Regions from separate parts of the Candidatus Thiodiazotropha sp. LNASS1 genome, predicted to be linked through region 1. Evidence: predicted binding sites of a transcription regulator. Region 1 holds the regulator's gene; each other region holds the start of a gene.

Region 1 (5,067 bases):
CTGGTTTGGCCGTGCTCTTAGGGGATGCCTTTTGCGCCGGCTGTCCCGCTTTTTTAGCTTTTTTATCCTTGGCCGCGTCATCCGGCTTAATCTTGTTCGGATCAAATTTCCCCGAACCGTGGATCTGGTCCAGTAGATCCTCAAATTCATCTTCGGAGATTTCGTCGTCGCCAGCAGGAGGTTTATCCGCTACTTTCGGTTTAACCGTATCCTTGGCGGTCGCTTCCTCCTTGCTCAGCTTATCAGGGCTGAATTTGCCCTCACCATGTATCTCATCGAGCAGGGCCTCGAACTCATCCTCTGAGATGTCGTCGGATGCCGCAGATTTTTCTGCCTTGGTTTGTGCCGGTGGCTTGCCGGTGAATTTGCCCTTGCCGTGCAATTCATCCAGCAGATCTTCAAACTCATCCTCTGTGATATTGTCGTCTTTGCCGGCTGGGGCGGGTTCCTGGATGGCATCCAGCAGTGTTTCGAAATCGTTATCACTGATCTCATTGGACGAGGATTGCTCTTTCACCGCAGGTGGTTCGGGTTGCGTCGACACCTCTGTATCGGTTACAGGTGCTTGCTCGTCCTGAGTGACTGTTTCAACTGACTCCGCAACCTCTTCCTCCTCAACCTCTTCCTTTTCGCCTTCCGGCACGGCATAACGGTTGAGTCGCTCGATCAGATCCCGGTCCGCGTGTTCCGGCATGACGCCTTCGCGCACCTGCTCGAACATGGCATTGACAATATCAAGCACTTCGAGCACGGAGTCCATTAAATCCGGACCCACACTGCGTTGCCCCTGGCGCAGTATATTGAAGACATCCTCAGCCCGGTGGCAAACCTCCACCAAGGGATCTATTGATAGAAACCCGGCACCACCCTTAATGGTGTGAAAGCCTCTAAAAACGGCATTCAGCAGATCGAAATCATCAGGTTGCTGCTCTAGATCCACTAACTGCTCACTAAGCAGCTCAAGTATCTCTCCAGCCTCGACCAGAAAATCCTGAAGGATTTCGTCGTTGACATCGATGCTCATCTAATGCTCCCGGTAGATCACCGAACTTTACCGAATGTTGTTGAAATCTATATCGGTCCTTACCTGTATAACTAAAATCCCAGGCTGGAGAGCAGATCGTCCACATCGTCCTGACTTGTCACTTGGTCTCCCTGATCCAGCCCTGGAATAGCCGGTCCTGCAAGCTCTTCTTTAACATCTTTTTTCTGATCAGGATCGTCCAGCTTGCTACCGGTAATACGCACCAGCATGACAAGTTTCTCTTCAACATCATGGACCAGGGTGATGACCTTGCGAATGATTTGACCAGTGAGATCCTGAAAATCCTGAGCCAACAGCACTTCCGAAAGGTTCTTATGCAGCTCACCGGCATCCGTCCCGGTGGTTTGTAAAAAACTCGAAAGTGCGCCACTAAGCTCTTTGAAATCATCTTTATTGAGCAGTCGGGAACGCAGTTTGTCCCACTGCTCTGCGAGTTCTGCAGACTGTTGTTCGATCTTCTCAATCAGCGGGATACTCTGTTCAACCGCTGTCAAGGTGCGATTTGCGGATTGCTCGGTCATGGTAATGACATAGGTGAGCCGCTCCTTGGCATCGGGTATCTCCACATTCGTCATGTCAGAGATACGGGCATCGAGCAGGAAGCCGTTTATGGCATCATGCAGTTCACGTGTGAGACGACCCACCTCTTGAAACAGGTCATCATTTTTCTCTGCCGGCGTCAGACTTGAAATCAAACGCTCGGATTCCGCATCATCACCGGCTTCCAGGCTGATAACGAGGGACTTTGCAATCTCTAATCGTTGTTGGTTATCTGGTTGTCCCATTTTCTACTCCCGGCCCAGTCTCAACTTAACCCACGCGTTCGAAGATCTTATTGATCTTCTCTTCCAAGGTCGTGGCGGTGAATGGTTTGACGACATAGCCATTCACACCTGCCTGCGCCGCTTCTATGATCTGCTCTCGTTTCGACTCCGCCGTCACCATCAATACCGGCAATGCGGCCAACTTGTCATCGGCCCTTACGGCTTTCAGCAGATCGATACCGGTCATCCCCGGCATATTCCAGTCTGAAACGAGAAAATCGAAATTCCCGCTCTGTAACATAGGTAGCGCGGTAAGACCATCATCCGCTTCCTGGGTGTTGTTAAACCCAAGATCGCGCAATAGATTCTTGATAATTCGCCGCATGGTGGAAAAATCGTCCACAATGAGGATCTTCATATTCTTGTCCAATGCTACCTCCATCCTGTTACCGCTGATAACCAATCAGCAGATCACAGGCCAACCATTACTCTTCGTCATGTACCAATGAGAGCCAATCTGTCAAACGCGACCGCAAACGCAGCGTGGCCTGACTGTGTATTTGGCAAACCCTGGACTCACTGACACCCAGTACATGCCCTATCTCACGAAGATTCATCTCATCATCGTAATACATGGCAATAACCAGCCGTTCGCGATCAGGCAAACCGGCAATTGCTTCCGCCAATGCCTTCTTGAAGGCATCTTTCTGTAAACCGTCAAACGGAGTATCTGCTGGCCCTTCCCGTGCAACAGGAAAGCCATCACTCACTGCAGTCAACTCATCCAGACTGAATATGCGGCATCCTGTCGAATCCCGCAGAATCTGGTGATAGTCCTCCAGGCTCATGCCCAAGGCCTCGGCCACTTCCACATCACGTGCGTCTCGGCCTTCATTGTTCTCGATTTCCCTCATCGCCTCTGCAACCATGCGTGCCTTGCGATGAACAGAACGTGGCGTCCAGTCACTGCGCCGGATCTCGTCCAGCATTGCGCCGCGAATGCGGATACCCGCATAGGTCTCAAAACTGGCGCCCTGCGTGGGATCATAGTTTCTACTCGCCTCGAGCAGACCCAGCATCCCCGCCTGAATCAGATCATCCGCCTGAACATTCGGTGGCAGCCGATTCATCAAGTGATAGGCAATCCTTTTCACCAGTCCGGCATGTTGATCCACCAGATCATCAAAGTTCTGTTGTTGCTGCATGGCGGTGTATGTCGCTAAACCGCTCACCGTCATATCTCCCCGTATTGGCTAGAAAATTGGATCAATCGCTCGACGAAAAACTGCAAATCACCGCTGACACCCGAGGGTACAGGCCAGTTATCGGCCTTTTTGGCCAAATTCTTGAATGCCTGTGATACTCGTGAGCGCGGATAGGCCTCGACTACGGGTTTTTGACTTCTTACAGCCTTCCGCAGTTGTTCGTCATATGGGATGCTGCCCATATAGTTCAGCATAACGTCCAGGTATTGATCGGTTACCCGGCACATTTTATTGTAAAGGTCCCGCCCCTCCTGCACGCTCTTCACCATATTCGCCAGGATACGGAAACGACTGATTCCGTGTTCCCGGTTCAGTAACTTGATAATCGCATAAGCGTCCGTGATGGATGCAGGCTCATCACATACCACAACAATCTGTTCCTGTGCCGCACGACTGAAACTGATCACCAGATCGGAAATACCGGCAGCCGTGTCGATCAACAAAACGTCCACATCATTGGCCACTTCGCTGAAGGCATGGATCAATCCGGCATTCTCGGCGGGTGTCATTTCAGCCATATGCTGGATTCCGGAAGCGCCTGGCACGACCCTCATGCCTTTGGGCCCGGTCACCATGACATCTTCCAGAGAGCATTCACCCTGCATGACATGGGAGAGATTTCGCTCCGCATGCAAACCGAGGATCACATCCAGGTTTGCCAGTCCCAGATCGGCATCGAGCAGCATTACCCGACGGCCGAGTTCGGCGAAGGCAACGCCCAGATTGGCTGATATACTGGTTTTTCCAACCCCCCCTTTACCACCGGTGACCGCAATCACTCTCACTGGTTCCGGGTTGATCATCCTGCGTAACCCTGTCGCCTGATCTTCGATCTGTTCAGACATGTGCATAGTCATTCATTCCCCCGAAAGCCATCGCCAGATACTCCTCATCCGGACTGCTGCCCATCAGCTCGGACAGCTCCACTGCCTGTTTCATCAACCTGTCTGCATGGGCGTTTTGAATATCCTCCGGCACCCGCTGACCGTCAGTCACGAAGGCCAGCGGCAGTTTTGCATCGAGAGCGGCGGACAACACACCCCCGAGCGAGGCGGCCTCATCCATCTTGGTCAGGATGACACCAATAGGTTTTACGATATTGAACGCTTGGATTGCGTGACTCAGGGCCGAGCGTTGGGTGGTTGCGGAGAGGGTCAACAAAGATTTAACGGGATGATTACCCTTGTGCAGCAGCGCCAGGCGTTCTGTCAGCTTGAGGTCTCTCTGTCCCATACCGGCGGTATCTATCAAAACCAAACGTTTTTCCGCGAAGGCATGCAGGGCATTGTTGAGCTCTTCCGGTGAGGTGACGCTGCGAACCGGCACATCGAGGATTCGGCCATAGTTTTGTAGCTGCTCCTGAGCACCGATCCGGTAACTGTCGGCCGAAATCAGGGCAAGATGGCGATTGCCGTGACGCAGGCAGAATCTGGCAGCCAACTTGGCAATGGTGGTGGTCTTTCCGACGCCGGTTGGTCCCACCAGCGCAAGGGTGCCGCCTTCATCGAGCAGGTCCTTTTTTATAACCGGTATTTCTGCACCGAGCTGGGTCAAGGCCTGACGCCATGCCTGTTCGGGTGTTTCGGCATCTTCCACACGATATGCCAGTTCCTTACAGTGACCCGTATCCAGTCCCAATGCCATCAGTCGGCGGATTAAATCCTGTGTCTGGGGTCGACGATGCCCAAGGTCGCGCCAAGTCAACTCAGAGAGTTCGTTCTCCATCATCCGTCGCAATGCCTGCATCTCCCGACGCATCTCTCTCAATACCGGATCCTGACTCCATTCGACCCGGGGCTGCTCCTGTCTCTGACTTGATTTGGTGTCTTGATAATCCTGCTTGGGTTTTACAGATTGTTCGACATCGCTGCTGGTTGCATAGGCTGTCCTGGCCGCAGCAGACAGGGTCGTGCTGTCTTCAGACAGTGATTGGGATGCGGGTTCGATGGCGGTTGGCTGGGTAGCATTGAATGCGGATTCGTCATAATCCGCC
Region 2 (5,067 bases), 1.4 Mb from region 1:
AGCGCCAGCGTGGTGATGATCATCATCGCGCTGGCTGACGAAATACCGCCGATAAAGGCGAGAAACGGTAACCAGGAGGGGCCTTGATCGAGGGTGATGCCGAGGGCGAAATAGTCGGGAGGCATGCTGAGACCGAGAGCCTCTCCTCCCCAAAGAATCAGGGGGATCGGTAGATTGATCAGCAGGAGAAAAAGAGGGAAGCCCCAGGTGGCGGTCTTCAATGCCTTGGGTTCCAGGTTCTCCGCGAACAACATATGAAATTGCCGTGGTAACAGAAAGGCGGCTGCGAAGGCCAGTAGCAACAGGGTCGACCAGGGACCCTCTCTGACTGGCTGATAGAGGCGATCGAGCATCTCAGGATGTGCGGCAAGCCATTTGTCGAGACCTGAAAACCCATCGAATACACCAAACAGCGTTACCAGGCCAATGACGAGTAAGGCCACCAGCTTGACTATCGATTCAAATGCAATCGCCAACACCAGGCCTCGGTGTTTTTCGCGACTGGTGCTGTGCCTGGCGCCGAACAGAATAGCGAACACCACCAGTGTGGAACAAAAGATCAAGGCCAGGATACGTGGTGCCACAGTATGGCTGATCATCTGCAGGGAGTCGGTGACTGCGCGGATCTGCAGTGCGATATAGGGCAAGGTGCCCACCAGCATGAACAGGGTGACCAGAATGCCCGCCAGTTGACTGCGATAGCGGAAAGCGAACAGGTCGGCCAGGGATGTCAGCTGGTATTCGCGGGTAAGGCGAAGCAGTGGTTGAAACAGGATTGGCGTCAGGGCGAATGCCAGTGTCACTCCCAGATAGATGGTCAAAAAGAGATAGCCCTGGGTCTTCGCGAAGCCGACGCTGCCATAGAAGGTCCAGGTCGTGGCGTAGACGCCGAGAGAGAGAACATAGGTCAAAGGGTGGCGTATCAGACGTTCGGGAATTCGACCGCTGTCTCCCGCATGGGCGATGACAAACAGCAATCCCAGGTAGAGAAAGCCTATGCCGAAGAGTAACCAGAGATCATGGCTCATGGTGTCGCTGGTTGATCCATGCAATGAAGCAGATAACCGCCATCCAGATGATATAGGGGAGGTACCATGGACTTCCCGGAGAAGTCCACCAGATCATAATGGGCGTTGAAAACAGCAACAGGATCAGCAGACCCAGGGCTACGGTGCGGTCTATCAGTCGGTCGGGTGGCGGTTGTTCTCGCATTCCCAGAGCCTAGCAGTTGTTACCTTAGGTAACAACCCCCCGGCAGGGAAAGCAGCCAGCTTCAGTCGCTGGCTGCCAGGGTCTAGCCGTATCGGGCGATAGAGACCGTCAAGAGGTTTTCTGGGCGTGAATATTTTCGATCATTTCATGCAATTTGGCTGAAAGCTCGGTGGGCTCAAATTTTGGGACATAGGCATCGGCGCCTACGCCCTTGCCCAATGCCATGTTGGCATCTGCCGAAAGAGAAGAGTGCATAATGATGGGAATATTGCTGAAGCGAGCATCCTCCTTGATCTTCTTGGTAAGCACATAACCGTCCATTTCCGGCATTTCAACATCAGTCAGTATGATCTGTATGAAATCACTGGGTTTATGACCGGTGGCGGATGCCCGTTCGGCAATCTCTTTGAGCTTGCTCCAGGCTTCTGCGCCATTGGTGGTGCCGATATATTTGATGCCCATATGCTCCATGGTGCGGATAATTTGGTCGCGGGCAACGGCAGAATCATCGGCGAACAGCAGAGTGATATCACTATCGCCGATATCCTGAATGCCCTCGAAGATTTCGGAATTCTGTCCAAATCCCGATGTCTGGCTGAGGACCATCTCCACGTCCATGATCATGACCAATCGCTTATCCTTCAGCTCTGTGACTGCGGTCACCAGTCCGCCATGCTGCTGCGCCATCATGGTCGGCGGCACCTTGACGTCTTCCCAGGCCAGGCGCTCGATGGTATCCACCGCATGTACCAGGAATCCCTGCACATTTTTATTGTATTCCGTGACGATTAGAATACCCGGCCTCTCTTCTGTCTGAATACCGCAAAAATCAGGCAGATTGATCACAGGTATCATATTTCCCCGCAGACTCACCATGCCCTCCACCGATGGGGGCATATCCGGTGCATGGGTGATTTCCGGTACCAGCATCACTTCACGAACCTTGAAGACATTGACGCCGTAGGTCTCTTCGCGGCCGGTTCTGAGATCTTTACCCAGGCTGAAAAGAAGGACCTCCAGTCGGTTGGTGCCAGCCAGACGCGTGCGGTCATCTACAGATTTAATAAAATTTGACATGGTCCTGTTACTCTAAAATAGAGGGCGTTTTCTGTGGTCGGAGCGGAACTTGATAATGCTGAAGCTCTGTTCCTCATGCATTTTGTAGCGGTCAGGTATCAGAAAGCTTTAGCTGGTGAGGCCTGTATAGGTGCAGAACATAGCCGTTGCACAGGTGTCATCGAAATCAGGGAGATTGGGGATGCCACACCCATGATGGCTGGCTGTATTGATCACGGCTGAATTCGTGGGGTATGTCTAAATGACTGGAAAAAAAGTAGCTTTTACACCAAGATCTGAATCATAAGTCATTTGATGGGTAAATAGAGGAGAATCGGTGTGAATCCGGAGAAGGTGGTTTTTGGTTTTTTCATTGTACTTGCCCTGACACTGAATTTTGGTTTTTTTGTCGGTGAACTGGACAACCCGGATCATCACCATGTCTACGAGCTGTTCGCGGTCATCGTGGTCAATCTGATCGCCACTGTACTCAAGTTCGGTGATCGGACCCAGATGGGGGCGGTACTACTGGCAACCAGTCTGGTTGCCTTACTGCAGCTGTTTGCCGCCGCCCTTGTATGGACGGTGGCGGTGCACGTCACCGAGAGCGGTCTTACCACGGTCACCACGGCCAGTATCGTCTCACTCTCCGGCGGTGCAATGTTGGCGAATGTGGTTTCCGTTGTATTGTTGATCATCGAGACTGTCATGCTGCGCCGTTAAACAGATCCAGGCGCGGTCGTTTCACCCCATGAACAATATCTTTTTTCTTATCTTCAGGCGCATGCGGGCGCCGCTGTTGACCCTGGTGATGACCTATTCGATCGCCATGCTGGGTCTGGTGCTGATTCCGGGCAAGGATGCCGACGGTAATGTTGTGTATATGGATTTCTTCCATGCCTTCTACTTCGTCAGTTTCATGTCCAGCACCATCGGTTTCGGCGAAATACCCTACGCCTTCACTGCGGGACAGCGTCTATGGGTCAGCTTTTCCATCTTCTTTACCGTGGTGGTGTGGCTCTACTCCATCGGTACTGTATTGGCCCTGCTCAAGGACGAAACCTTTCAAAACGCTTTAACTGAGCGGAGATTTACAAAGCAAATCAATAGAATGCGAGAGTCTTTTTATCTGATTTGTGGATATGGTCAAACCGGTGAGGCATTGGTCAAGGCATTGACTGACAGAAACCAGCACGCGGTTGTGATCGATATACTCGAAGACCGTGTCAATATGCTTAAGCTGGAGAATCTGCGTGAGTATGTTCCTGGCCTGTGTGGCGATGCCAGTCTGCCGGACCATCTTCTGGAAGCCGGCCTTAAGCATCCGCTGTGTGAAGGGGTGGTGGCGCTGACCAACGCCAATGAAGTCAATTTGATGATCGCCATAACAGCGAAACTGCTGCATCCCGAAATCGGGGTGATCTGTCGGGCCGACTCCCATGATGTGGAAAAAAACATGGCCTCCTTCGGCACCGATTTCATCATCGATCCTTTCGATGCTTTCGCGCTGCATTTGGCGACCGCTATTCAGGCACCGTGCCTCAGTCTGTTGCAGGATTGGCTCTCATTGGGACAACGGGATATGCTCAACGATCCTGTCTATCCCCCCTCGAAAGGACTCTGGGTGATTTGCGGCTATGGCCGCTTTGGCAAGGCGGTCTATGAAAAGCTTGTGCGCGAGGGGTTGGAGGTTGTCGTTGTGGAAGCGGAACCCCAGATGACGGGGACTCCGTCCTCACCCTACATTGAAGGCAGGGGCACTGAGGCGGACACCCTTCAACAAGCGGAGATCGAGCGGGCGGTCGGCCTGGTGGCGGGAACCGACAATGATGCCAACAATCTCTCCATCATCATGACCGCAAGGGAGTTGAACCGGGATTTGTTCGTCATCTTGCGTCAGAATATCAAGCACAATGATGCAGTGATAGAGGCTGTCGGGGCGGATATGGTGATGCTGCCCAGCGATATTATTGCCAACCGTATTCGGGTATTGTTAGGCGCTCCGATGCAGCATCAGTTCGTTAAACTTGTGTTACATCAGGATGATGAGTGGGCCTGTCAGCTGATCAGCAGGATATCCGCCCTGGTGACGCATCACGCGCCGGAGGTGTGGGAAGTGGCATTTTCCGAGCGCGATTCACATGCTGTGTGTGCTTTCGTCAAACGCGGGAATCAGCTGACTCTGGGGGATCTGATGACGGATCCCCGGGATAGAAACAGTAAACTTTCCTGTATTCCGCTGATGCTCTATCGCCACAATGACTATTTTTTACTGCCTGAAATGGACCTCAAGGTGCAAAAAGACGATCATTTGCTCTTCTGTGGATCTTACTATGCCAAAAACCGCATGCTCTGGACCCTGCAAAATGAGAATGCCTTGAACTATATTCTAACGGGTGAGTCCAGGCCGGAGGGGTGGGTTTGGCGTCGATTAAGAAAAAGAGAGGTGATATGAGACCACTACTGGAAAAACTCCACAAAGACCATATCAATCTGGCTCGTCTGCTCGATTTGTTGAGCAGAGAACTGGATGCACTGAGTGCCGGTCGTGAAGCGAACTTCGATCTCAAGATCGAAATGCTGGATTACATCGAGCACTACGCCGAACAATCGCATCACCCCACCGAAGATCAGATCAATAAAATAGCCTTCCGCAAGAAATCGATGCAGGCGCACAAGGCGCTCTACGATCGAATATGCAAGGAGCATGGCGACCTGATTGGGCTGGCTCGAACATACAGAAAAACCCTGGAAGGGGCCATGCAGGGTGAGGTGCTGTTGAGAGAGGAGGTGGAGACG
Region 3 (5,067 bases), 4.2 Mb from region 1:
CCGAAATCATCGATAGTGAGTCGTACACCAAGTTGACTGATTCTGGAAAGTGACTTAAGTGCTTCTTGCATTTTTTCAATAAGCACGCTGCCGGTGATTTCCAATTCAAGTGAGGATTCCGGTAAATTATATAAACTCAGTGCACGTTGAATTTGTGTGTCAAGTTTACCTGTTGAAAGCAGGATGCCTGGAATTTTCAGTGCAATACGCAGATCGATATCAAACTTATGGCGCCAGGCAGCCAATTGATTACATGCTGTGTCGAGGGTCCAGCTACCAAGTTCATGTATCAAGCCACTCTCTTCTGCAATGGGTATGAATTTGATTGGAGGTATGACGCCCATGTCATGATGGTGCCAGTGAGGCATTACTTCGATGACATTGATATGGTTGTTAATCAGGTCGATTTGCGGCTGGAATAGCAAGCTCACCGCTTGTTCACTAAGTGCCCTGCGAAGCTCTTCCCGCAGATAAACACGATTATTATGCAATTCACCCATCTCTGAGGTGTAGAACGCGTAACAGTTTTTCCCTTTATCTTTTGCCTGGTACATTGCAGTGTCGGCATGTCTGATCATATTCTCGCAATTATCCCCATGTTCCGGAAACAGACAGATCCCGGTGCTGGTGCTGATGTATATTTCATGGTCGTCTATCCTGAAGGGTTTTTTGAATGTTGCGATAACTTTTTTGGCGACGTTCTCAACTTGTCCTTTGTCTGAGATTCTGGAAAGAATGACAGTGAACTCGTCACCGCCAAAACGGGCAATAGTATCCGATTCCCGTAGCGTATCCGTTAAACGGCGGGCTACCGCACTCAATAGTTGATCGCCAATTGAATGACCAAGCGAATCGTTGATATCCTTGAAATGGTCCAGGTCGAGAAAAAAGAGTGCAACCATCAGCCTTTCCCTTATTGCCTGGGAAATACTCAGTTCGAGCCGATCTGAGAAGAGCTCCCGATTAGGTAGACCGGTCAGGTTGTCGTAGTAAGCCATATGGTGGATCTGATTCTTGATCGCTTCCTGGTGGCTTATGTCGGAAAATATCCCCAGATAGTGGGTCGGTTCACCCCGCGTGTCTGCAATGGTTTCGATCGACAGACACTCGGGGTAGATCTCGCCATTTTTTCTTCGATTCCAGATGATTCCCTGCCAATGGCCTTTTTCATTCAAGTCATTCCACATCTGACAGTAAAAGTCTCTGCCATGCCGTCCCGAAGAGAGTATACGAGGCGTCTTGCCCAAGGCTTCATCTCTGGTATATCCCGTTACCCTGGTGAAGGCTTGATTGATCTCCACGATATTCAATTCAAGGTCGGTAACAAGGATTCCGTCCTTGAATAAGGTGACGATACGCTCAGCCAAGCCTGTATCCGACTTGGTTGCTTTAGGTTTTCCTCTGATCTGGGACCGGCCTTTGCTTGATCGCCCTTTGGACCGACTGAGAACCTGTGTCCGTTTTCTCATCCACTATCTCCGTGCATCCTGTCCATCATCCACTCGAATACCGCCACCAATGGCACGCACACGTGCGCATCCAACTGCCTGTATGCCTCGTTGAGGTAAGCAGTTTATCTATCGGCGGGGTAAAGGCCGTGAAGTGGGGAGCGCCCGCCTGGGGGCGTTCCAAAAGAATCTGGCGGGGATAAGGCCAAATATATCTATAGAATCTATAGTTTTAGGGTAACTGTGATTATCTATAAAAAAGTAGGGCTATTTCAAGTCTCAGTTAAGTTGAGAGAGCTCTGAACAAGCCAGGGCGAGCCAGATTGTGAAAAAACTTCCTCTCCAAGGCTTTAATTACCGGTCTATTGTCGAAATAAACGGCACAGAGGCGCTACTTCTGACCGTTAAACAGCCCACCATGAATTGTTAAATATCTGACAACATTCGTGGATCATTTGGTTGAGGTAGTACAGGGGTAAGCGGAGTGACGCGCCATATCCTGGGTGAATTCAATACACATGCGCTACACATTAGCAGTTTGCTTGCCATAGAATGGATTAACGCAAAGCTGTATTTCCATGCAGATTATCCATGCCAACCAACCCTGGGCCCTAAAATGAACACACAATCCTATAAATCCCTTGATCTTGAGCTGATCGAGCAGGGAACCTACCTTCTGACCTTAAACCGGCCCGCCAGCCTGAATGCACTCAACACTGAAATATTCAGGGAGTTTGCGCTGGCACTGGATGAGGTTGCGAACGATGCTGAGGCGCGGGTGCTGTTGATTACAGGGGCGGGTGAGAAGGCATTTGTCGCGGGGGCCGATATCAGTGAAATGCGAGATAAATCGGCAGTGGAGGGGATGGCCTTTTCTCAAACCGCTATGACGCTATTCCGCCGGCTCGAGATGCTGCCAATACCGGTGATCGCCGTCGTCAACGGCTACTGCCTCGGCGGCGGTTGCGAACTTGCCATGGCTTGTGATTGGATCATCGCCTCGGAAAATGCCGTGTTTGGTCAACCGGAAGTCAATTTGGGGATCACTCCCGGTTTTGGCGCCACCCAGAGATTGTCCAGACTCATCGGTCCCGCCAGGGCCATGGAAATGATCGTCAGCGGTCGCCATGTCGATGCGAATGAAGCCCTGAACTGGGGCCTCGTCAACCATGTCTATCCGCAGGATAGGCTGATGGATGAGGCCCTTTCCATAGCTGGCACGATCTGTCAAAAAGGCCCGCTGGCGGTTCGTTTGAGTAAACAGGCCATCGTCAGGGGAGCGAGCCTCGACCTGGATAGCGGCTGCCAGATCGAGAGCCAGGCCTTCGGTCTCTGTTTCTCTTCCGCAGAGCAGAAAGAGGGCATGGCGGCCTTCCTGGAAAAACGCAAACCTGAGTTCAAGGGGGTGTGATGAACCGCCTGGCGGAACTACAAGCCGCCGGGTGACTTCCAGGGTGCCTCAATAATAAGCTCTTTACTAAAGATTTGATTTGTAATGTCGATTATAGAGATGTCACGTGTATCTCTGAGCCGTCAGGCGCAAGTTCAGGATTCCAGGTAGGGAGGTTTTGATCACAGTGAAGTGAAAGTATGAGTCAAGAGTGAACTGGCGACTTTCAAAAATTCACAAAGGGTGATTGCAATGTCATTTCTTCATAATCTTCCTATTAAACTACGTCTCTATATCATGGTCGGTCTGGTGCTATGTGTGGCGCTCTTCGTGGGACTGCTAGGTCTCAATGGCATGCGCAACGCCGCTCATGCCATCGATGAGCTGTACAACCAAGACATGGCGCATATACGGGCCCTGGGGATTATTCTGGAAGCGGCCGAGGATAGCCGGTCGCAGGTCCTGCTCTCGTTGCAGCACGACCCAAACTCCTCCTTCTCCTCGATGCATGACCATCCCGTGTCGGTGCATCTTGAACAAGTCGATCATAACATCAAGGAGATCGATAAACATTGGGCGGAATTCATGAACTCCCACCTGGATGCCGAGGAGAAGCGGTTGGCGGCTCTCTTCCAGGCTGAACTGGTGAAATTCGAAAAGGAGGCGATAGAAAAGATCGAGGAAGGCATCAGGACGGGACACTATCATGAGGCTGAAAGCCTGGTATTGAGTGTGGTTAATCCTGTCATGAAGGAGATGAAGGAAACCATTGAATCCCTGGTCAACCTCCAGGAAGAGGAGGCCGCAGCGTTCTTCACCGAGTCCGGTGAGAACTACCACTCCATGATCACCTGGGTTGTCATCAGTTTGGCTATCGGCGCGATCATCAGTCTAGTGCTTGCCTATCACACGATCACCACGATTACACAGGGCGTCAACCAGATTGAGCTGAAGGCCAAACAACTGTCAGAAGGCGATCTGGGAGCGCGGGTGGAATATAGCAACAAGGATGAACTCGGCCGCATCGCCTCTGCTTTCAACAAAATGGCGGATAAATTCCATGACACCATCAATGAGGTCAAGGATTCGGTATCTCAGCTTGCCTCGGCGGCTGAGGAGACCTCGACGGTGACCACCCAGACCACACAAGGTATCAGCCAGCAATTAACAGAGACCAGCCAAGTGGCTACGGCGATGAACGAGATGAGCGCCACGGTGCAGGAGGTCGCGCGTAACGCCGTCGATGCAGCTGAGGCGGCCCGTGAGGCGGATAATACCTTTCACCAGGGTAAGCAGGTGATCGATAAAGTGATCGACGCTATCGGTGAGTTGGCCAAAGAAGTGGAACAGGCCGCGGGTGTGATCCAGCAGCTCGAATCCGAGAGTATGAACATCGGTTCGGTCCTCGATGTGATCAAGAGCATCGCCGAACAGACCAACCTGCTGGCCCTCAATGCGGCGATAGAGGCGGCTCGGGCCGGTGAGCAGGGCCGTGGTTTCGCCGTGGTAGCGGATGAGGTTCGCACACTTGCCGGACGCACCCAGGAGTCTACCCAAGAGATCGAGGAGATGATCAGCAAGCTACAGGCCGGCGCCAATAATGCGGTGAAAGTGATGGCTGAGGGCAAGGAGATGACCCAGGTCGGCGTGGAGCAGGCCGCTGCCGCCGGTGAAGCATTGGAGACCATAAACACCGCCGTTGAGCAGATCTCGAATATGAACACACAGATCGCCAGCGCGGCCGAGGAGCAGAACTCGGTCACCGAAGAGATCAACCGCAGTATCGTCAGCATCAATGAGGTGGCGGAGCAGTCGGCAGCAGGTGCCCAGCAGACATCTCAGGCAAGTAATGATCTGGCTAAATTGGCCGAACAGCTCAAGGGACTGGTAGAACTATTTAAAGTATGATCTGTTAATCATCAAGCCGCATTCGTACTTTTCGAATGCGGTTCATCTGCATGTTCTTCTGACAGCTCCACGCGGATCCCGTCATTATATTCTTAGTATGCAATTCAACAATTTGTACTTTATTGAGCATGATTATTAGCGGAAATTTGTGGTAATCGAAGTTTATTGGCAGCTAATCAATGACTCGATTCATGGCTGAGTTCAGAAAATCCGGTTTAGACCGTTGAGGGCTGCGACGCGGTAGGCCTCGGCCATGGTTGGGTAGTTGAAGGTGTTTTCCGTGAAATAGAGCAGGCTGTTGGCATCTCCCGGTTGGGCCAT
Region 4 (5,067 bases), 3.5 Mb from region 1:
CAATCATGCCTATCATCTGTGCGGCCTCTATGTCAGTTTGGGCCGGGATGCCCGCTATCTGGGTGTGAATGCGGCACTGGGCGGTGCATGGTCACGTACTGAGTTCCATCATCGGTTCTCCGGGGAAGGTGCGGAATGTGAAATCGACGGCCTCTATGTGGCGGGTGATGGTCAATTGACGGATTTCCATCTCGATGTGGATCACAGCGTGCCCCGTTGCCGAAGCCGGGAGAATTTCAAAGGTATTCTGCATGGGGTGGGAAGAGCGGTATTTGACGGTTTGATCCGGGTCGGGATCGATTCGCAGAAGAGCCAGGCGCATCTGCACAACGCTAATCTGATGCTCTCAAACAAGGCCGAAATCGACACTAAACCCCAGTTGGTTATCCTCGCGGATGATGTGCAGTGCAGCCATGGTACAAGTGTGGGCCGGCTGGATGAACAGGCACTCTTCTATCTTCGCTCGCGGGGAATCGATGCGCATCAGGCACGGCGTCTGTTGTGTCTCGGCTTTGCCGAAGAAATTATCGACAGGTTTGTCACAGATTCCCTGCGTGTAGAGATCAGGAGTGATCTGGAAAAGCGGATGCGGTTTTGATTTTCGTGGGTTTTTCGCACTGAAACGGCAATTGACGGTATTGGCAGATGAGTGGACTGCAAATCAACGAAACCGGCAGCAGAACGCTACCCACACGGGATGCGTTGATTGAGGCCCTGTGCACTGTTTACGATCCTGAGATACCGGTCAATATCTATGATCTGGGATTGATCTATCGCCTGGAAGTGGATGCCGAGGGCAAGGTCGAAGTCGATATGACCCTCACGGCACCCGCCTGTCCGGTGGCGGGTACGCTGCCATACGAGGTCGGCAGAGTGATCGATGCAGTGCCGGGCGTCACCGATGCCACCATAAGGTTGGTGTGGCAGCCTCCCTGGAGCCAGGAGAGGATGAGTGATGAAGCAAAATTTCAGCTGGGACTACTTTAAAAATCCTTGCTGATTATACGGCAGGGCAGTTATTGGAAAGAGATGGTTTAGATCGTAAAAGCTGCTGAAAAGTTTTGAGTTGATAGGCTGCGCTTGTTTTTACATAAATTCTAAACTCAAAATTGTGGAAAGTCGCTTGCCAAATGGCTGATTAGAGTGGGCAACCAGGGTCCGTTTCGGTACTTTGTTTGCCTTAATTAGAGGTGTGTTATGGCAATTCAACTGACTGAGAGCGCCGCCGGGCATGTCAAATCGATGCTGTCTCATAGAGATGGCGCAATTGGATTGCGTCTGGGTACCAGAAAGAGCGGCTGTACCGGTTTCGCTTATGTGGTCGACTATGCAGTACGGGTGGGAGAGGATGATCGATTGTTCGAATCCCATGGTGTAAAAATCGTTGTCGATAGTAAGAGCTTGCCGATGCTCGACGGTATGACAGTGGATTATGTCAAGGCGAATATGCTCAATGAGGGTTTCGATTTCATCAATCCGAATAGCAAGGAACAGTGTGGTTGCGGTGAGTCTTTCAGTGTGTAAACAGCCGCCTCAAGGTCTGGAGAACGGGATGAGCGAAATCGACGAGATCGTGGAAAACTTCGAGTTTTTCGACAATTGGGACGGGCGTTATCAATACCTCATTGAACTGGGAGAGGCGTTGCCCGCCATGCCGGATGTTTTGAAGGTGGAAGAGAACTGGGTCAAGCCCTGTATGAGTACCGTTCACGTCTCAGCACATCGGGATGAAGACAATCCGGCGCTGATCTTTTTCAAAGGCGATTGTGATACCGCGATCATCAAGGGTGTGCTGGCGCTTTTGATAGACCTGCTATCCCATCGTACCTTGAGTGAAATTCATGAGTTGGACGTGGATGCTCTCTTCACGCGACTTAAGCTGCAGGAGCATCTGAGTCCGAGCAGGCATGTCGGCATCTATGCCATTGTGGAAAAAATGATCGAGAGGGCCGAGGCCCTCTCGAAAGTCGAGACATCAAAGCTCGAGCCAACCATTTTGTCGTAATCTGTAACGGCCTTCAAAGGCGTCTGCCATGGCCGTCTCTATCATTGTGCATCATCCGTGCACAGGATATGCGCATTAGACTCGCCAGACTGTGCCAATCCCTCAAGGTTCGATATGACCTGCATACTGGCCTCTTCCATCATGCCGATGTTGTTGATACTGGCCTGTTTATCCCCGCTTTCAAGATGAATAAGGGCCTGTTTGCCGTATTTGTGAACGTCCTGATGGGGTGCTTCGATTTCACGATAACCGGGAAGGTTGGAGAAGCAAGAAACCCCTTCGCCGTTATAATACCACTGGCCCAGGCGGCAACTCCTGTGATCAGAGAGCGCGTCGGCGGGGAGCTCGGCCAGACCGAGAAAGGCCTTGTAGATGCTGAACTTGAAAACCAGATGATCGAACTTCGCCAGCTCCACGAAGGTCCGCAGTGAGGTTGAGGAGATGGTCTCCTCCATCGATTTCGAAAGCTCGAATTGCTGTTTGATGGTTGCGATGGAATCTGAGACCTGATTCTGAAAATTGTGGGTTACATCCATCATCGATGACATGGTATCCATCGATTTCTTTGTCTCTTGCGTGATGGTGTCAACCAATGCGGCGATTTCCGTTGTAGCCTCCCGTGTACGCCCGGCCAGACTGCGAACTTCATCGGCGACCACGGCAAACCCCCTTCCCATCTCGCCAGCACGCGCAGCCTCGATTGCCGCATTCAATGCCAGCAGGTTGGTCTGTTCCGATATGCCCTGAATGATACTGACGAAATTACTGATGTTATCGGCGATCGTACCCAGTTTATCAACACTTTCGGAACTCTGTTGGGAGATCTGGGTGACACTGTCGATTTCACTGTGCATGACCTCGACGCTGGCGATTGCCTGGGTTGAAATCTCAGAACCGCGGATGGCATTCACCTTTTCATCTTTCATGTTCGTGGCTGTATGCATCAAAGAGTGCTGAAGCTCACTGAAAGAGTCACTCAGTGTGGAAAAATTTCCCAGTAACTGTTGTTGCAGATGCAGTTCTTTTGATTCCTCTTCAATCCGTTGACGCAATTGTGCATTCTCTTCCTGGAGTGTGGAGATCTGTGCGGCCTGCAATTCGACCTGACCGCTCTTCTCTTCCAACTGCTGTTGTAACTGAGAGATCTGTTTCTTATTAGATATGCCAAACATAAGAATTCTCGGATGAAGAAAGTTAACGACTACGAGTTTTACTGAATTAGATATGCCTATAGCGGCCGATAATCGCAAAAATAAAGGTTAAAAAGGTTACGAAAATGTAAAATACTGTGAGAAAACATAGACATCTTTATTAAAGGTATTGCTGTCGGTGCTGTCCCGGCCATATGTTGTATAACCTGGGGTCTTGCTTGGTTATAAGGTTTTGGATTAAATCCGGAGTGATCTATAACAGCTTTCGATGGGCAGCGAAATGTATGATTTCTTGTATCCAGCCGGGAGACATCAGCGGTCTCCTAGGGTACTTCAATCTTCATGGAGAGACGGTCCGATCGGTTATTAGCGATTCAGGGGCGTCGTTACCGGTCTAACTGCAACTCGATGGTGCCGGTGGCCTCGATGCGCAGTGTCTGACTTCCCGCAGCGAGTGTAGGGGCAGCAGATGCTCCCTCCAGGGCCATCATGTTGGCGCGCATTCGGAAAGGCTGAACCGGCCGGTCCGATGCCTGTATTGATATTTCCACCAGGCGATATGCGTTTCGTCCAAACTGTTTCGTCACCAGGTCAGCACGTTTGCGGAAGGCGTCGATCGCCTGCAGCGTCAGCGACTCCTCCACCTTTTCCCTTTGCGCCGGCGAGATTGCATAGCTGATTGAGTCCAGAGCCAGGGTTGACTGCAGCTGATTCAGCAGTTTACTCAGCCTGTCGCTGTGGGTGCTCTGCAGGCGGATCGATTGGCGTACACGCCAGCCAGTCAGCCTCTGCTGCTGGTAGATTGGCGAAGTCTGATAGCCGAGGGTCTGTACCTTGATGCCTTCTCTGCCTGTTGCTTCACTAACGGCCTGAGCGATCAGGCGGTTGACGCTATCAGTCAGCGATCCAGGGTCACTCCCCTCCTTCTGTGCATAGAGGACCGCGATCAGGGTGTCGTTCTCAACTTCAGCCGAAGCACTGCTGTGTAGTTTCACATGATCGTAGTGGTGGGTCTGTCCCTCAGCCTGTAGTGGGGATTGCGGCACCATCAGGCTGAGACAGACGAGGAGAGATGCGGGTAGTTTCTGTATGCTCGATCTGGACATGCAACCTCCTGTCATCGTTTTGGTTATGCCCATCTGCAATGGGTCGGCTGGTATCAGTCGCTGCTACCCGCTCACACACTGTCCGGGTTCAGACCTGTCGGTATAATCCTATAGTAATTGTCTGATAATTATGTACAACTGCCAATTTGTATCCATTAATGGGTAGGTGGAGCGGATCCACAGGCTTCCAGGGAAGATCGGATTCTTATCCTCCCGGCGAACTTAAAGTTATTGTCCAGTCAGGCGATATAGATTACTGCAGCTTGCAGGAAATAGTTGAAATTCCGCGGGTTGAAATGGAAGGCAATATTCCGCCCTCAGGTAATGAAGTGGTTCTGGAAAACAATAACATTATCGTATCAACATCGGGTGCTAAAGGGAGAATCAGGTAGGTAAACCGGGATTTCATGCATAGCAGCGGTCTCTGTAAAAGTGGACTGCTGGGTAAGCCGCACAATATCATCCGCCACCCGGATAACCCGCGTGGTGTTGTCAACAGGCTTTGGGAGACCATTGCTATTGGCGTAGCGTGTTTCGCGAACCACATTAGTGGGTCAAGCCATATGTGTGGAAGGGTTTAAGAGTTATGAAACGTCTGTACTTAGCCACCAGGCTGAAGGTCCTTGTAGCGGTTTTCGTTATCCTGAACCTGCTGACCATTCTATCGGTCCTGTTGTCGGGCGGTTACCAACACTGGCTCTGGATATTTCCTTTGCTTTCCATCTCAACTGCCGTGCTGGTCGGACATCGGATGAAGATGCCGTTCTATGTCATGCAGGAGATCGAAAGGGCATTGCAGGAGATG

What was found. Region 1 encodes FliA, which starts transcription of late flagellar genes. Its sites were predicted from a motif close to GCTAAAGTTNNNNNNNNNNCNGCCGATA; they were not measured.
Region 2: the regulator FliA is predicted to act here: its motif matches at 2,375-2,402, upstream of AB8516_RS06425 (chemotaxis protein).
Region 3: the regulator FliA is predicted to act here: its motif matches at 2,925-2,952, upstream of AB8516_RS18880 (methyl-accepting chemotaxis protein).
Region 4: the regulator FliA is predicted to act here: its motif matches at 3,237-3,264, upstream of AB8516_RS15790 (methyl-accepting chemotaxis protein).

What each region holds. Positions count from the first base shown of each region.
Region 1 covers NZ_OZ156465.1:62,099-67,165, reverse strand. Annotated here, with positions in the region: gene AB8516_RS00330 (chemotaxis protein CheA) at 1-1,024, opposite strand, end outside; gene AB8516_RS00325 (protein phosphatase CheZ) at 1,096-1,830, opposite strand; gene cheY (chemotaxis response regulator CheY) at 1,856-2,239, opposite strand; gene AB8516_RS00315 (RNA polymerase sigma factor FliA) at 2,295-3,041, opposite strand; gene AB8516_RS00310 (MinD/ParA family protein) at 3,044-3,877, opposite strand; gene flhF (flagellar biosynthesis protein FlhF) at 3,912-5,067, opposite strand, start outside.
Region 2 covers NZ_OZ156465.1:1,481,271-1,486,337, reverse strand. Annotated here, with positions in the region: gene AB8516_RS06435 (ATP-binding protein) at 1-1,028, opposite strand, end outside; gene AB8516_RS06430 (UTP--glucose-1-phosphate uridylyltransferase) at 1,018-1,212, opposite strand; gene AB8516_RS06425 (chemotaxis protein) at 1,321-2,289, opposite strand; gene AB8516_RS06420 (DUF6394 family protein) at 2,608-2,991, shown strand; gene AB8516_RS06415 (TrkA family potassium uptake protein) at 3,020-4,723, shown strand; gene AB8516_RS06410 (hemerythrin domain-containing protein) at 4,720-5,067, shown strand, end outside.
Region 3 covers NZ_OZ156465.1:4,236,332-4,241,398, forward strand. Annotated here, with positions in the region: gene AB8516_RS18870 (putative bifunctional diguanylate cyclase/phosphodiesterase) at 1-1,469, opposite strand, end outside; gene AB8516_RS18875 (enoyl-CoA hydratase-related protein) at 2,065-2,859, shown strand; gene AB8516_RS18880 (methyl-accepting chemotaxis protein) at 3,091-4,746, shown strand; gene sthA (Si-specific NAD(P)(+) transhydrogenase) at 4,948-5,067, opposite strand, start outside.
Region 4 covers NZ_OZ156465.1:3,563,733-3,568,799, forward strand. Annotated here, with positions in the region: gene sufD (Fe-S cluster assembly protein SufD) at 1-598, shown strand, start outside; gene AB8516_RS15775 (SUF system Fe-S cluster assembly protein) at 646-987, shown strand; gene AB8516_RS15780 (HesB/IscA family protein) at 1,198-1,524, shown strand; gene AB8516_RS15785 (SufE family protein) at 1,553-2,005, shown strand; gene AB8516_RS15790 (methyl-accepting chemotaxis protein) at 2,047-3,177, opposite strand; gene AB8516_RS15795 (SIMPL domain-containing protein) at 3,543-4,262, opposite strand; gene AB8516_RS15800 (methyl-accepting chemotaxis protein) at 4,849-5,067, shown strand, end outside.